DNA from 4 places in the Pseudomonas morbosilactucae genome. Region 1 is predicted to be linked to each of the others. Evidence: predicted binding sites of a transcription regulator. Region 1 holds the regulator's gene; each other region holds the start of a gene.
What was found. The regulator FliA, encoded in region 1, starts transcription of late flagellar genes. The targets are predictions, from matches to a motif close to CTAAAGTTTNNNNNNNNNNNGCCGNTAA.
Positions count from the first base shown of each region.

Region 2: M1B35_RS32535 (methyl-accepting chemotaxis protein) is a predicted target of FliA. The motif match lies at 2,039-2,066, and genes of this name have one in related genera.
Region 3: M1B35_RS31975 (methyl-accepting chemotaxis protein) is a predicted target of FliA. The motif match lies at 1,818-1,845, and genes of this name have one in related genera.
Region 4: flgM (flagellar biosynthesis anti-sigma factor FlgM) is a predicted target of FliA. The motif match lies at 1,926-1,953, and genes of this name have one in related genera.

Region 1 is NZ_JALQCX010000051.1:92,115-95,899, forward strand. It holds gene M1B35_RS24680 (chemotaxis protein CheA) at 1-268, opposite strand, end outside; gene M1B35_RS24685 (protein phosphatase CheZ) at 281-1,069, opposite strand; gene M1B35_RS24690 (chemotaxis response regulator CheY) at 1,092-1,463, opposite strand; gene fliA (RNA polymerase sigma factor FliA) at 1,630-2,370, opposite strand; gene fleN (flagellar synthesis regulator FleN) at 2,367-3,197, opposite strand; gene flhF (flagellar biosynthesis GTPase FlhF) at 3,316-3,785, opposite strand, start outside.
Region 2 is NZ_JALQCX010000057.1:4,464-8,248, reverse strand. It holds gene M1B35_RS32535 (methyl-accepting chemotaxis protein) at 1-1,945, opposite strand, end outside; gene yghX (YghX family hydrolase) at 2,305-3,192, shown strand; gene M1B35_RS26350 (DUF7693 family protein) at 3,335-3,634, shown strand; gene M1B35_RS26345 (MFS transporter) at 3,622-3,785, opposite strand, start outside.
Region 3 is NZ_JALQCX010000050.1:93,207-96,991, reverse strand. It holds gene M1B35_RS24210 (phosphodiesterase) at 1-180, opposite strand, end outside; gene M1B35_RS31975 (methyl-accepting chemotaxis protein) at 201-1,697, opposite strand; gene M1B35_RS24200 (DMT family transporter) at 1,927-2,907, opposite strand; gene M1B35_RS24195 (LysR substrate-binding domain-containing protein) at 3,000-3,785, shown strand, end outside.
Region 4 is NZ_JALQCX010000011.1:356,284-360,068, reverse strand. It holds gene M1B35_RS08255 (MFS transporter) at 1-136, shown strand, start outside; gene M1B35_RS08250 (flagellar brake protein) at 202-948, opposite strand; gene M1B35_RS08245 (flagella synthesis protein FlgN) at 1,045-1,512, opposite strand; gene flgM (flagellar biosynthesis anti-sigma factor FlgM) at 1,561-1,887, opposite strand; gene flgA (flagellar basal body P-ring formation chaperone FlgA) at 2,039-2,800, opposite strand; gene M1B35_RS08230 (chemotaxis protein CheV) at 2,876-3,785, shown strand, end outside.

The sequences.
Region 1 (3,785 bases):
CCATCAATTCCGAGTCGACACGACGCTCACCCTTACGCAGGATGTCGAAGACGTTCTCGGCGATGTGGCAGCACTCCACCAGCTCATTGAGCTGGAGGAAGCCGGCGCCCCCTTTTACAGTGTGAAAACCGCGAAAAATTGCATTGAGCAAGTCCGCATCATCCGGGCGGCTTTCCAGCTCGACCAGTTGTTCGGACAGTTGCTCTAGAATCTCGCCGGCCTCAACCAGGAAATCCTGAAGGATCTCTTCATCGGCGCCGAAGCTCATTAATGGGTGCTCCTAGAATCCAAGGCTGGAAAGCAAATCGTCTACATCGTCCTGACCGGACACAACGTCTTCCCGTTTATCGGCATGAATCTGCGGACCTTCACCCTTGGCGAGATGTTTTTGCGGATCTTTTTCCGCAAGCATCGATTCGCGGTCGTGTTCGATACCGGCAAAACGGTCGACCTGACTGGCCATGAGCACCAGTTTGAGCAAATTGCTTTCGACTTCCGTGACCAATTGGGTCACGCGCTTGATCACCTGGCCCGTGAGGTCCTGGTAATCCTGCGCCAGCAGAATGTCGTTGAGGTGGCCAGAGACGGTGCGGGTTTCCTCTGCGCTGCGCGACAGGAAACCGTCGACCCGGCGGGCCAGTTCGCGAAACTCTTCAGCACCGACCTCGCGCCGCATAAAGCGTCCCCAGTCGGTGCTCAAGGCCTGGGCATCAGTGCTCAGGCTGTTGACCAACGGGGTGCTGCTTTCGACCAGGTCCATGGTGCGGTTGGCCGCAGCCTCAGTCAGCCTGACCACATAGGAAAGGCGCTCGGTGGCATCCGTGATCTGTGAGACTTCCTCGGCTTGCGGCATGTGCGGGTCAATCTGAAAATTGACGATCGCGCTATGCAGCTCGCGGGTGAGCTTGCCGACTTCCTGGTACAGGCCGCGGTCACGGGTCTGGTTGAGCTCATGGATCAGTTGCACAGCGTCGCCGAACTTGCCTTTTTCAAGGCTCTCGACCAGTTCGCGGGCATGTTTTTTCAGGGTCGATTCAAAATCGCCCAATGAAGATTCGTTATGCTCCATAGCTCCCCCGTGGCGGAATTCATCAACCGATGCGTTCGAAGATTTTTTCGATCTTCTCTTTCAACGCCTGGGCCGTGAATGGTTTGACCACATAGCCGTTTACACCGGCCTGGGCAGCTTCAATGATCTGTTCGCGCTTGGCTTCAGCGGTCACCATCAGCACCGGCAGGTGCTTGAGTTTTTCATCGGCGCGCACGTGGCGCAGCAGGTCGATGCCGGTCATGCCGGGCATGTTCCAGTCCGTTACCAGAAAGTCGATGCTGCCGCTGTTGAGGACCGGGATAGCGGTAGTGCCATCGTCAGCCTCGACCGTGTTGGTGAAACCCAGATCACGCAACAGGTTCTTAATGATCCGCCGCATCGTTGAGAAGTCATCAACGATGAGGATTTTCATGTTCTTGTCCAATTCGACCTCCAAGCAGTCTTAAACGCGCCCAGCACCTGAACGCGCCATTCAATCAATACGGCGTAACACTCAACGACTGCATGAAGCACCCAACACAAGAACGGCCTGGCATGACGCCCAACCGCTCTTGTTCGCAGTGTCCCCACACTGCCTGTCAGCGCGCTCGCCACTCCCCCAAACGCCCCCGCAAGCGGGCCGCGCACTGGCTGTGTAACTGGCTGACCCGCGATTCGCTGACCCCCAGGACCTCACCGATTTCCTTGAGGTTCAGCTCTTCGTCGTAGTACAGCGCCAACACCAGTCGCTCGCGCTCCGGCAAATTGGCAATCGCATCCGCCAGCGCTGCCTGGAAACGTTCATCTTCCAGATCGCGCGACGGCTCGAGATGAGCACTGGCGCCATCCTCGTGCAGCCCTTCATGTTCGCCGTCCTGCAACAGGTCGTCGAAACTGAACAGGCGGCTGCCCAAGGTGTCGTTCAAAATCCCGTAATAATCGTCGAGACTCAATTCAAGTTCGGCCGCAACTTCATGATCTTTAGCGTCGCGACCGGTTTTAGCTTCAATTGCTCGAATCGCGTCACTGACCATGCGGGTATTGCGGTGCACCGAGCGGGGTGCCCAATCGCCTTTACGCACCTCATCGAGCATCGCGCCACGGATACGGATGCCCGCGTAGGTCTCGAAACTCGCGCCCTTGCTGGCGTCGTACTTGGTCGACACTTCGAGCAAGCCGATCATGCCCGCCTGGATCAGGTCTTCCACCTGCACGCTGGCCGGCAAGCGCGCCAGCAAGTGGTAGGCGATACGCTTGACCAGGGGCGCATAGCGCTCGATCAATTCGTACTGGCTGTCACGCGCCGATTTTTTGTAAAGGTTATAGCCGCTGGCAGTCATAGAACCGGTCCCGCTGTTTGATGCACAAGCCGCTCGACAAAAAATTCCAGATGCCCCCGCGGATTGGCAGGCAGGGGCCAGGTATCGACTTTTTGGGCGATGGCCTTGAACGCCAGAGCACACTTGGAACGAGGAAAGGCTTCATAGACCGCACGCTGCTTTTGCACGGCCTTGCGCACGCTTTCGTCGTAGGGAACTGCGCCGACGTATTGTAAAGCCACGTCCAGGAAGCGATCCGTGACCTTGGTCAATTTGGCGAACAGGTTGCGACCTTCCTGAGGGCTCTGGGCCATGTTGGCCAGGACCCGGAAGCGGTTCATGCCGTAGTCGCGGTTAAGCAGTTTGATCAGGGCGTAGGCGTCAGTGATCGAGGTGGGTTCGTCGCAGACCACCAACAACACTTCCTGGGCGGCGCGAACAAAACTGACTACCGAGTCACCAATACCGGCAGCGGTGTCGATCACCAGCACATCGAGGTTGTCGCCGATGTCGCTGAATGCCTGGATCAGGCCGGCATGCTGGGCCGGGCTCAGGTGCACCATGCTTTGGGTGCCGGACGCCGCCGGAACGATACGAATGCCACCAGGCCCCTGCAGCAATACGTCGCGCAGCTCGCAGCGCCCTTCGATCACATCGGCCAGGGTGTGTTTGGGGGTCAAGCCCAGCAGGACATCGACGTTGGCCAGGCCCAGGTCGGCATCCAGCAGCAGGACGCGTCGGCCGAGCTCTGCTAGAGCCAGGGACAAGTTCACTGACACGTTAGTCTTGCCGACGCCACCTTTGCCGCCGGTCACCGCGATCACCTGTACGGGATGCATGCTGCCCATGTTCTTTCTTTACCTTGTCTTACTTAGACGGGGCCACATAACTGGCTGCGCGTTCACCATTGGAACAATGCATGGCAGACCATCGATGTAGATACACTGCAATCTATTCATGATTCCCTCAGCCCACTCGCTTGGTCGGACTGTGGTAGAGGTCGGCGAACATATCGGCCATGGCCTCTTCACTGGGTTCTTCCTGCATTTGCACGCTGACCGCACGGCTGACCAACTGATGCCGGCGAGGCAGGTGCAAATCGTCCGGAATTCGCGGACCGTCGGTGAGATAAGCCACCGGCAACTCGTGACTGATGGCCAGGCTCAGCACTTCGCCCAGGCTGGCGGTTTCGTCCAGCTTGGTCAGGATGCAACCTGCCAGGCCGCAGCGCTTGTAGCTGTGGTAAGCGGCCGTTAGAACCTGTTTCTGGCTGGTGGTTGCCAATACCAGATAATTTTTTGCCTTGATACCGCGACCAGCCAGGGTGTCCAACTGCATGCGCAGTGCTGGATCGCTGGCTTGCAGGCCGGCGGTGTCGATCAACACCACACGCTTGCGCAGCAGCGGGTCCAGCGCCTGGGCCAGGGACTGCCCCG
Region 2 (3,785 bases), on a different contig from region 1:
CCATCTGCGACAGGTCCTGGCTGCTGCTGGCGGACTGCTCGGCGCCATCGGCCGCTTGCTGCGCGGAGTCGTTGATGTGGGTGACCATGCGGCTGGTTTCCTGCACCGTGGCGCTTTGCTGCTCGGTGGCGGCAGCGATCTGGATGTTCATGTCGCGGATGCTGCCCACCGCCTCGCCCATCGCCACCAACAGTTCGTCGGCACCGGAGGCCAGGGCCACACAGTGATTGGATTGCACCTGGCTTTCGTTCATCACTTGCACCGCCGAATGAATCTTGCCCTGCATCTGGCCGATCATTTCCTGGATCTCGCTGGTGGACGCCTGGGTCCGGCTGGCCAGGGAGCGCACCTCGTCGGCGACCACGGCAAACCCCCGGCCCTGTTCACCGGCACGGGCCGCTTCGATAGCGGCGTTGAGGGCCAGCAGGTTGGTCTGCTCGGCAATGGTGCGAATCGCATCGACGATGCCGTCGATGTTCTGCCCGTACTTCTGCAACTCATCGGTCACCGCCGAGGCCTTGTTCACCTGCTCGGCCTGCTGACGGATGTTGACGATGGTCTCGGCCACGCGCTGTTGCACCTTGTGGGTCAGGTCACTGGTGTCATCCACCGCGTTGCGAGTGTCCTGGGCCCGGCGGGCCACCTCTTCCACGGTGCTTTCCATCTCGGTCATGGCCGAGGCGGCGGAGTGCAGGCGGTCTTTCTGTTCATCCACCACCCGGGTCGTGCGCTCGCTGATCTGGGCATTGTCACTGGCGGTCTGGGCCAGGGTGTCGGCCGACCCAATCAGTTCACGGAAGGTTTTCTGCAGGGCCTGGGTCAACTCGTTGAGGTAGCCGCCCAGCTCGCCGAATTCATCCTTGCGGCTGACATCGAAGCGCACCCGCATGTCGCCACCGGTGAGGGTCTTGAGCACCTCGCGGAACGCCGCCAGGGGCCGGCGCAGGCTGAACGCGACCCAGGTGCCGATGACCACCGCCGCCAGCACGGCCAGCACACAGGCGATCAGCAACAGGTTGCGGCTGGTGCTGATGGTGGCGTCGGCGTCGCTCTTGGCGGCGTTGGCCACGTCCAGCGACTGGCCGCCGAACTCGCCGATTTTGTCGAGGGTGGCTTGCAGCCGGCTTTCCACGCCCTGGCGCTGTTGCAGCACCTGCTGGGCCAGGGTCGCCTCTTGGCGATACGCCTGGTACAGGCCATCGCTGGCGGTCAGGTCGCTCAACAGGCGGTTGACCATCACCCCGGCGATGCGCCCCACACGCGGGTCCACAGCCACCAGGGCCTGGGCGCGGGAACGGATCACCTCGTCCTGCAGGTTGAGCAGGCGCTGCAAGGTGGCAATGTCCGGCGTGGCGGCGTGGGCGGCCAGGCCGTCATAGGATTTGTTGACTTCCAGCAGCAGTTTCTCGGCAGCGGCGGCGTTCTCCGCCACCCCGGCGTTGCGCTCTCGGGCGATGTAATCGCGCAGGTAGCCGGTCAGCTGTGCGCCCTGGCTGTTGCTGTAGCCCTGCAAGCCCCGGGTAAGCGCCACTTGCGCCACGTGCTGGCGGTGGGTCGCCATCAGCGCCTGGGCCTGCTCGGCATAGGCGCCGCTGAGCTGGCGTTCCTGGGCCAGGTTGGCCTGCAGCTCGGGGCGCTCGCCGATGTAGGCCGGGATGCTGTCGAGCAATTGGTTGAAGCGCGCCAGGCTCTCGTTGAACGGCGCCTTGCCGGCATCGATCTGCGCCGGTTCCTGGCTGATCAGGATCGCCAGCAACGCCTGGTTGGCCCGCAGGATATGCACGTACAACTCACTGGCGGCCCGGCTCAACGGCGCTGATTGGCCGGTGATGATGGTCAAGCGATCGCTGATCGAATGGGTGCTTTGATAGCTGATCCCCACCATGGTCAGCAATAACAGCACCAACACGGCAAACCCGCCGATCACTCGCTGAAGAATGGTCATGGCTGTCCTCTTTATTGTTCTTGTGCATGGACCCGAGCACTGGCCATGCGGGGGGAAACGCGAAGCCTGGAAACTGTTTGGCAGCTCGATACGCTATCGGCGTGGCAACGGGTGACTTGAGGCGCCTGGCGAATATTCCTCGCCCTGCCCCGGCGGCCGTTTCCCCGGCCCGACGGAGGTGCTGTCACCAGCACCAAAAACTCCTCGGCCAGCCGCCCCGGCGCGGCACCGCTCGGCAAATCGGCCATTTGCCGGGGCGCCAAAGGCTGCTTTAATCAACCCACTTCAAGCCGTGCTCGTCAGCCTTCGAGGCCCAACGCCCCGGGGATACCGCGAGTGATTGATAAGGAAGCCCCCCGATGGACCGTCTGACCGCGCAAGACTTCGCCCCGGAACTGCTCGAACTCTACGACTACTACGCCCACGGCAAGATCAACCGGCGGGAGTTTCTCGACCGCGCGGCGGCCTTCACCCTGGTGGGCCTGACCGCCAGTGCCACCCTGGCGGCGCTGACCCCGAACTACGCCCTGGCCGAACAAGTGTCCTTTACCGACCCGGAGATCGTCGCCGAATACGTCACCTACCCCTCGCCCAAAGGCCACGGGCAGGTGCGGGCCTACCTGGTGCGCCCGGCCAAGGCCAGCGGCAAGCTGCCGGCGGTGGTGGTGGCCCATGAAAATCGCGGGCTGAACCCTTACATCGAAGACGTCGCCCGGCGTGTGGCCAAGGCCGGTTTCATCGCCCTGGCCCCGGATGGCCTGAGTTCGGTGGGCGGTTACCCCGGCAACGACGACAAGGGACGGGACCTGCAGGCCAAGGTCGACCCGCAAAAACTGATGAACGACTTCTTCGCCGCCATTGAATGGCTGATGCACCACGACGCCAGCACCGGCAAAGTCGGCATCACCGGCTTCTGTTATGGCGGCGGCGTGGCCAATGCCGCCGCCGTGGCCTATCCGGAACTGGCGGCCGCCGTGCCCTTCTACGGCCGCCAGCCTGAAGCCGCCGACGTGGCGCGGATCAAGGCGCCGTTGCTGATCCACTACGGCGAGCTGGACACCCGCATCAACGAAGGCTGGCCCGCCTACGAACAAGCGCTCAAAGCCGCCGGCAAAACCTACGAAGCCTACATCTACCCCGGGGTGAACCACGGCTTCCACAACGACTCCACCCCCCGCTACGATGAAGAAGCCGCCAACCTGGCGTGGGACCGGACCATCGCCTGGTTCAAGCGGTATCTGGTTTAAGCGCAAAGAGGGGGATGTCAGCGGGCACGTACAGTTACAGAGCGCCTGGCACCCCGCTGACAGACCCGGGCCGAGGCTTTATCCTCGGCCCCCTTCATCCAACCACGCCCAACGACTTACCGGAGCCCCCTTCGTGCCGCCACTGCCGCCGCTCACTGCCCGCGAGGTCTACCAGACGTTGCGCGACGCCGCCCTGGGTATTCACCCGATGCTGCACCTGGGCCCTGCCGGCGAGCAGGGCTGGGTGGGGGTCGATGTGCAAGGCTGGCGCCTGGTGCTGGACTTTGATGGCCAGCACCTGCACCTGTGCCAGGGCTGCCGCAGCCCGGAAGGTCGCGAGGGTGCGCTCGACACCTGGCAGCGCTATGGCACCGATCCGGTCAGCCTGCTCAGCACCTGGGAGCGCACCCAGCTTGAGCGCTGGCTGGCTCAGGCCGGCTGACGGGCATCGCGCCCGATCTTGACCCAGGCCATCAGCAGCGCCGAGGCCAACACGCCCCCGGTCATGAACAGGTACGCGGCGCCCGGGTTGCCCGTGAGGCCGATCAGGTAGCCGACGATCCATGAACCGACAAAGGCCCCCAAGGCTCCGC
Region 3 (3,785 bases), on a different contig from region 1:
GTATTCGGCCGGCAAGCCTTCATCCACCAAGTCGCCGGTGATGATGACCACGTCCGGGCGCGGACGCAGCCCATTCAAATGTTCGATGGCTTGCTGGCAGTGGCGGTTCGAATCCACCAGCCCCTGGTACAGCACGCCTGGGGGCCTAATGTGCAGGTCGGATAGATGGGCAATCAGCATGTCGCATCCTTTGTCGGTCGTTACTGGTGGAACTTGCGACCCAGGGTGTCCAGGCGAACCGCGATAGGGGGTAGGCGCTGGCTGCTCAGGGCGAGGGTTTCGACATCGTCGGCGGTGTTTTGCGCAATGCTTTGCACCGATTGCAGACGACCGACAATCTCGACGCTCGCCGTGGATTGTTCGCGGGTGGTGGTGACGATACGCCCATTGAGTTGATCGATCTGCGAGATATCACTGCCCACGGCCTGCAACATCGCCACTGCCAGTTGGCTGTCCTCGACGCAACGCTCTACGCCTTCGTGGCTGTCGTGCATGGCCTCGACGGCTTTGCGGCTGCCTTGTTGCAGGGCTTCGATGATGGTTCTGATTTCATGGGTGGAAACGGCGGTGCGCTGCGCCAGGCTTCGCACCTCATCGGCCACCACCGCAAAGCCTCGGCCTTGCTCGCCGGCGCGGGCGGCCTCGATGGCGGCGTTGAGGGCCAGCAGGTTGGTTTGTTCGGCAATGCTGCTGATGACCTCCAGCACACTGCCGATTTGCTCGGCCTGTACCGCCAGGACCTGCACCGTTTCATGGGTACCTTTCAGGCGCGAGGCCAGTTGGGTGATTTCATGCTGGGCCCGGCTCACGCTTTCCTGCCCGCGGGTGATTTGCAGGCTGGCTTGGCCGGTGTGTTCAACGGCGTGCTCGACGTGAACCACAATGTGCCCCATGGCGTCCCCCATGCGCTGCATCGAGCCGGTCATCTGGGCGATTTCCGCCAGTTGGTGCTTGGCGCCTTTCTCCAGGGTATCGCTGGCCTTGGCCAACTCCTGACCCAGCTCACCCAGGCCCTGGGAGTCGTGGACCACCCCGTCGACCAAGGCCGTGACCTGCATCAGGAATCGGTCGAAGCGATCAGCCAGCGAAACGTGCACCCGCTCGTTGTCGCCCTTGCCCGGGTCGGCGGTGAGCTGGGTGGTGACGGTGAGCATTTTCTCCAGCATGTCCTGGCTCTCGACCGCTTCCGCCTGGCTGTGCACCGCCAGATAGAGCAGGGCGACGGTCTCCATGACCACGTAGAACGCGTGGACGAAAATCATCGTCCAGCCGCCGTGATGCTCCATGACGAACACTGGAAAACCTTGATGTTGCAGGACGTGGAACACCACGTGATGCACCGCGATGGTCAACGCCGCCACCAGGATCGGCAGCCAGTCGCGATAAAAGGTCAGCACCGCCAGTAAGGCGAAAATGCCGAAGTGGGATTCGATGACCCCCTGGGCCTGGTTGATGTGCAAGGCCGCCATGACCATCAAGCCAACGCCCAGGCCGCAACGCATCCAGCGTGTGCCGCCGATGGCGCGATACAGCACGGTCAGCAGCACACAGGTGCCACCCCCCACCACCAGCGCCTGGATCAAGGTGTCGTGCCAGAACGCCAAACCCAGTGAAAACACAAACATCAGCCAGACCAGCGCCAGCATGATGCGGTCGGCTTTGCGGTAATGCTCAAGAAAACGCGGGTGGTCAGGCATTCACTCTTACTCCATGTCTTTGAGCCAGGAACAAAGCGGCCATGCGTCGTGACGGGACGTTACGCAGGCGGGGAGTGCAGCAGCGGTTCAGGAGGTTGTGGAGCCAATGATTCAAAGCAGATATCGGCACCCTGGGTAGGGACTTTAGAGCATGCGAAGGCAGTTGATCGGCGCAATGTCTGGGCTTTTTGGCTGCCTATGGCGTTCGCAGAGCCTGTTCCACCCACCGTCAGGTTGCTGAACGCAGCGTTTGCCTTGTGGGTGGGTGGTTGATCGATGTCATCAGGATACGAACGGCCATGACCACACCGACGAGCACCGCCGCCAGGCCTGATGCTTCCAACAGTGTTGGCAGGCGGCCATGAAACACCAAGCCGAGCAGGGTGGCGAACAGCGATTCAAGGGCGATCAGTTGCCCGGAAAGCACCATGGGCAGGCGGCGGGACGCGGCGTTCCACGCCCAGGCCCCGACCAAGGAGGACATCAGCGCAATCAGTAAACCCCAGCCGTACAGCTGTCCTGCCTGGGATAGGCCGAAACCCAGGCTCGGCAGGTTGAGCAGGCCGAGGGCCTGTACCAGCGGTAACAGACACAGGGTGCCGATGCCGGCGCCCATCATCATTAGGCCGGTCCAGAGGGCTGATGCATGGGCCGGGAGCCTGCCCAGGGCGCTCTGATTCAGCACGCTGAAGACCAGCCACAGGGCAACGGCGCCGATGGAAAAACCCAACCCCATCAGCCACGAATGTCCGTCTGCGGCAGGTTGATGGGCGCTGCTGATGTTTGACAGCAGCAGCCCAGCCGTCAAAAACGCCAGCGGCATCGCCAGCCGGCGCCAGGGAAGGGTTTTATTCCGGGCGTTGCCAAGCAGGGCCAGCAACACCGGCACCAGGCCGATAAACGCAGGCGTCAGCACCGGCCCGCCGAAAATCACACCGGCAGCAATACAGCTGCTGTAGGCGAGGTAACCGATGACGCCCAGGCCTGCGGCGAGACATTGTTGATGGCGACGCAAGAGCCTTAGCTGGGCGCGACAGAACAGCACGACCGCCGCACCCAGCCCACCGGCGATCAGAAAGCGGATGGCCATCAAATCGTAGAGGCTGTAAGCGCCGGTGACATAGGGCGCCACGAAGTTCAGGGCCCAGCTTAGGGTCGCGACCACGGCCAGGGCCACGCCAATCAGGATGTTTGAGGGAGCAGTGGGCATCAGAAAGGTCCGTGAGGGATTCAGCGCATGTTGCACAGCCATGCAGCTGTGCTACAAACGAGTTCTCGGCCCTGGATGCATAACTTCTGATTATGAATAGCCTTGGAAAATCATTGCCGCCGCTGGCCAGTTTGCTGCCCTTTGAGGCCGCTGCTCGACTGGAAAGCTTTTCAAAAGCCGCCGAAGAGTTGCACATCACCCAAGCGGCGGTCAGCCGCCAGATCCGTGGGCTGGAAGACAACCTGGGGCTGAAGCTGTTCTGCCGTCGCAACCGTGCGGTCTTCCTGACCCAAGAAGGGCGTGAACTCGGGCGCGTGGTCAGCAGCGCGCTGCAAAGCATCAGCAACAGTGCCGTGGCCCTGCGTGAAGCCCCGCGTAAAAACCGCGCGGTGTTGCTCTGCCAGTTGTGCGAAGCCTTCTATTGGCTGATGCCGCGCCTGTCGACGTTCCACCAGCAGCACCCGGAAATCGAGATTCAACTCGCGACCACCACCCGGCCGTTGGCCGAATTCAATGACCCTTTCGATGTGGCCCTGCAAAGCAGCGGCCGCCCCAGCGGCCTGCATGGTTTGGCATTCACCGCCGCGGATGAAGTGTTTCCCGTGTGCAGTCCCCATTACCTGACGGCCCGGCAGCCACTCGCCCTTGCCGACCTTCGCCGCCACACCCTTTTGCACCACAGCGCCACGCCCCCGCACTTGATGGAGTGGGACACCTGGCTGCAAGTCTTTGGGCAGACATTGGAGGATTGCCCTCAGCGCTCGGTGTTTGACAGTTACCCCTTGATGCTCCAGGCCGCCGTCGAAGGCCATGGCATCGCAATGGGCTGGCGCCGAACCGCCGGCCGGCTGATTGAAAGCGGTGCGCTAGTACGACCT
Region 4 (3,785 bases), on a different contig from region 1:
TGCGCCACAGGCCGAGTCTGAGTCCGAGGTGGATCCGGCAGTGGCGGCGCAGGCAGGCAGTGAAGTACCTGAGGGCGAGGCCGACGTCAGTCCGGAGGACACGGGTCCCGAGCACCTGAGCGGCGCCAGGCCTTAAACGCCGGCATAAAAAAACGGGCAGTCACCGCAAGGGACTGCCCGTTTTTTTGAGCTGCAAGGCGATCAGAAATCGTCTTTGTCGAAGCGCCGGGCTTCCCGTTGCAGTTGGTAGACGAAGCGCTCTACCTGACGTTGCACCAGGCCGCTCATGTTGTGAAAGCGTACGCCGGCGAAGGTGGTGTCGATTTTTTCTTCATGGTGCAGGTACCGCAGTTCTACCGGCGCGGTCATGCTGCCGAAGGGCAGGGCCGCGATAAAGCGTTCGTAGACTTGGCCCAGTTGCAGGCGGTCGGAAATGTCACCGTCGAAGCGCAGCTTGCAGCCGGTTGCGGAAATATCCAGCAGTTTGCCGTTGACCGGGTTTTTCAGTTTGTCGCCGCTGAGTTCGATATCCACCAGTTGGGCCAGCTTCAACGCGGCCCGGAAGGCATTGCGTCGCTGGTGGTAGACCACTTCATCGGGCAGGGTGCCGCGGTAGCAGCGGCCGCCATTGGACTCGTCGAGGGTCAAGGTACCGTTGCTGTCCCAGGCGATTCTTACGCCGTCATGGAAGCCTTCGACCTTGAACGGCTCGCCCGCCAGCATGAAGCGTTCGCCGTCCCGAGGAATCATCTCGTCGAGGGCAATCATGTTGGTGTCGCGATCCACATCCACCAGATAGCTTTGAAAGCGCTGGCTGCGTTCATGGAAAGTGATGATCAGAGGGTCGTGACTCTCCTGCAGCAGCCGCAGATTTGAGGCTATTTCCAAAGGGGTGGTGAGCACCTTCGGTGGCTGCGGAGCATCTTCCGCGTTTAAGGCGTTGAACACGGTTCATCAATCTCCAGACAAAATACGGCTACACGCAGAATGATATCATTCTGCCAGCATGTTTCGCGGCATGGTAGGGCGCGCTCATTTGGGGGGTCAAGCCTGACTGAGTGGGCGAGGCTTCGCAAGCTTGGCGGTTGACCCGCGAGCGTCATACAGGGCAGGAGGTTCGCCGCCGGTGAGAATCTTCAACTGATTGGCGGTCGTGGCTTGTTGAACCTGGATCGAGCGTCCATTGAGTTCGTTGGCCGCTTGGCAGTCGGCCAGCAATTGGGTCAGCACATCGCTCTGTTCGAGCAATTGGCTGCCGATCGAGGAGTGGCTGGCCAACTCTTCCAGACCGGCGCGAGTGGCCGGCAGGTTCAGGCTGGCAAGGAGCTCAGTGCGCTTGCGGCCATGCTGTTCCAGCAGAATGATCAGTGCCTGTTTTTGCGCCAGGATGTCCTCGAGCAGCAGCATGTCGCGGCCGTGCAAGGCGAGGGACTCGGTCCTCAGCAACTCAAGCAGTTGTTGGGCGGGAGCAAAGTCGTCAGTGATCAGTTGCAGTAAATTAGTGTCGTGCATGGCTGGCCTTGGGTTTTAAGCGTCCAAAAGCCTGGCGCAGGCCTTTGGCTAGCGCTGGGCTTCGAAGTTAAGCAGTTTGCTGGCTACACGGTTGCTATCGACCTTGTAGCTGCCATCGGCAATCGCTTGCTTCAACTCGGCCACACGGGCTTTGTCTACGGCAGGCTGATCGCGCAGCTTGTCAGTGATCTTCTGCAACTGTTGAGCCTCATTGCTGAGGTGTACCGATTCCCCGCTTTTGCTGGCACTGGCCGGTTCGGCGGAGGTAGTCAGCGACGTGGATTTACCGGTTTCGTCGGTTTCCTTGCTGGCGCTGGTACGCGTACTGCCGGTGAGTGAGGGGGAACTGTTCAGACGGCTGAAATCAATGACCATGATGGAAAAAACCTCTGGGTATTTGGACGCTTGCCATGTTTTCGGCAATACCCTGGAAAACTTTAGGCGCAATTGTCGATATGCCAACGGCCGCGGCTGCGGCCATGCGTGGGCCACAGTTTAGGGAAGGGCCGGGCTGAGCGCCAGTGATCTACATGGCAACTTCCACCTGCCCGGGGGCTGTGACCCGGGCCTTGATGATCCGCTGAGAGTTGAGGTTCTTGACCCGTATCTGCTCGCTCATGCCGCCATTGGACAGGGCTTCTCCCGGCATTCGTACATTCAATGTGCCGCTGCGCGCCGAAATCACCACCTGATCGCCCTTGCGCACCACCTCGGCCTGTTCCAGATGAACCAGGGTGATGAGTTGGTCGGCGACCATTGGTCGGACAAGTTTTTGCCCGATGGCCTGGTCCACCGAGGTCAAGTAGCCCTGGCTGATCAGGCTGATGTCCCGTTCGCGCAGGGCGACGTCATCGGGCTCGACGATGCCGGCACGTTTAAGGGGGCGGGTGGTGGTGACCACTTCGCGAAACAATTTGACCTGGGCCGGCACGAACACCGTCCATGGCGAAGCGCCTTCGCAGCGCACTTTGACCGTCACCCGGCCCAACGGCTGCGCCGGGCTTTCCAGGGTCGCTGTCAATTCCTTGTCACACGCCGGCATGTGCATGCGCGGGTCTAGCTGGTTGACTTGGATTTCGTAGCGTCCTGGCGTTTGACTGGTTGCCAGGTAGTCTTCTACGGTGAATTCAAGAAACCCTTGAGTGACGCCGATAAGGACATCAGGCAAGGTGAGCGAGTCAGCAACGGCAGGGCTGCCAAGGTTGAAACAGGCCAATGCCGACAGCCCGCAAAGCAATTTGCGGTAGTTTGATGTCAGGCGTCGGAAAAATGTCGTTTTTGCGTTCATAACCGTTAAAAAGCAAGCCCCGTGCCGTTTAGCAATGAGCGTGCGTCGGATCTTAAAGTCTTGGGGAGTCTGGGCATGGCTGGTGTAATGGATTCGGTAAACCAGCGCACGCAATTGGTAGGGCAGAATCGCCTGGAGCTGCTGCTGTTCCGTCTGGATGGCCAGCAGCTCTACGGGATCAACGTATTCAAGGTTCGCGAGGTGTTGCAATGCCCGAAGCTGACCTTGATGCCCAAATCCAGTCCTGTGGTGTGCGGTGTCGCGAATATTCGAGGAGCAACCATTCCGATCCTGGACCTGGCGATGGCCACGGGTTCCGGTGGGTTGAAGGACCTGAGCAATCCGTTCGTGATCATCACTGAGTACAACACCAAGACCCAGGGGTTTCTGGTGCGCTCGGTGGAACGCATTGTCAACATGAACTGGGAGGAGATCCATCCGCCGCCCAAGGGCACCGGACGCGATCACTACCTGACGGCGGTGACCCGGGTTGACAATCAGTTGGTGGAAATCATCGACGTCGAGAAGGTGCTGGCGGAAGTGGCGCCGACCTCGGAATCGATTTCCCTTGGCGTGGTCGATGTCGAGACCCAGAACAAGGCCGTGTCCTTGCGAGTGCTCACGGTCGACGACTCGTCGGTGGCGCGCAAGCAGGTCACCCGTTGCTTGCAGACGGTGGGCGTAGAAGTCGTGGCGCTGAACGACGGCCGGCAGGCCCTGGACTACCTGCGCAAGTTGGTGGATGAGGGCAAGCGGCCGGAAGAAGAGTTTTTGATGATGATCTCCGACATTGAAATGCCGGAGATGGACGGTTACACACTCACGGCCGAGATACGCAGCGACCCACGCATGCAAAAGCTGCACATCATCCTGCATACTTCGTTGTCAGGTGTATTCAATCAGGCCATGGTGAAGAAAGTCGGAGCCGATGACTTCCTCGCCAAATTCCGTCCTGATGACCTGGCATCCCGGGTAGTCGACCGGA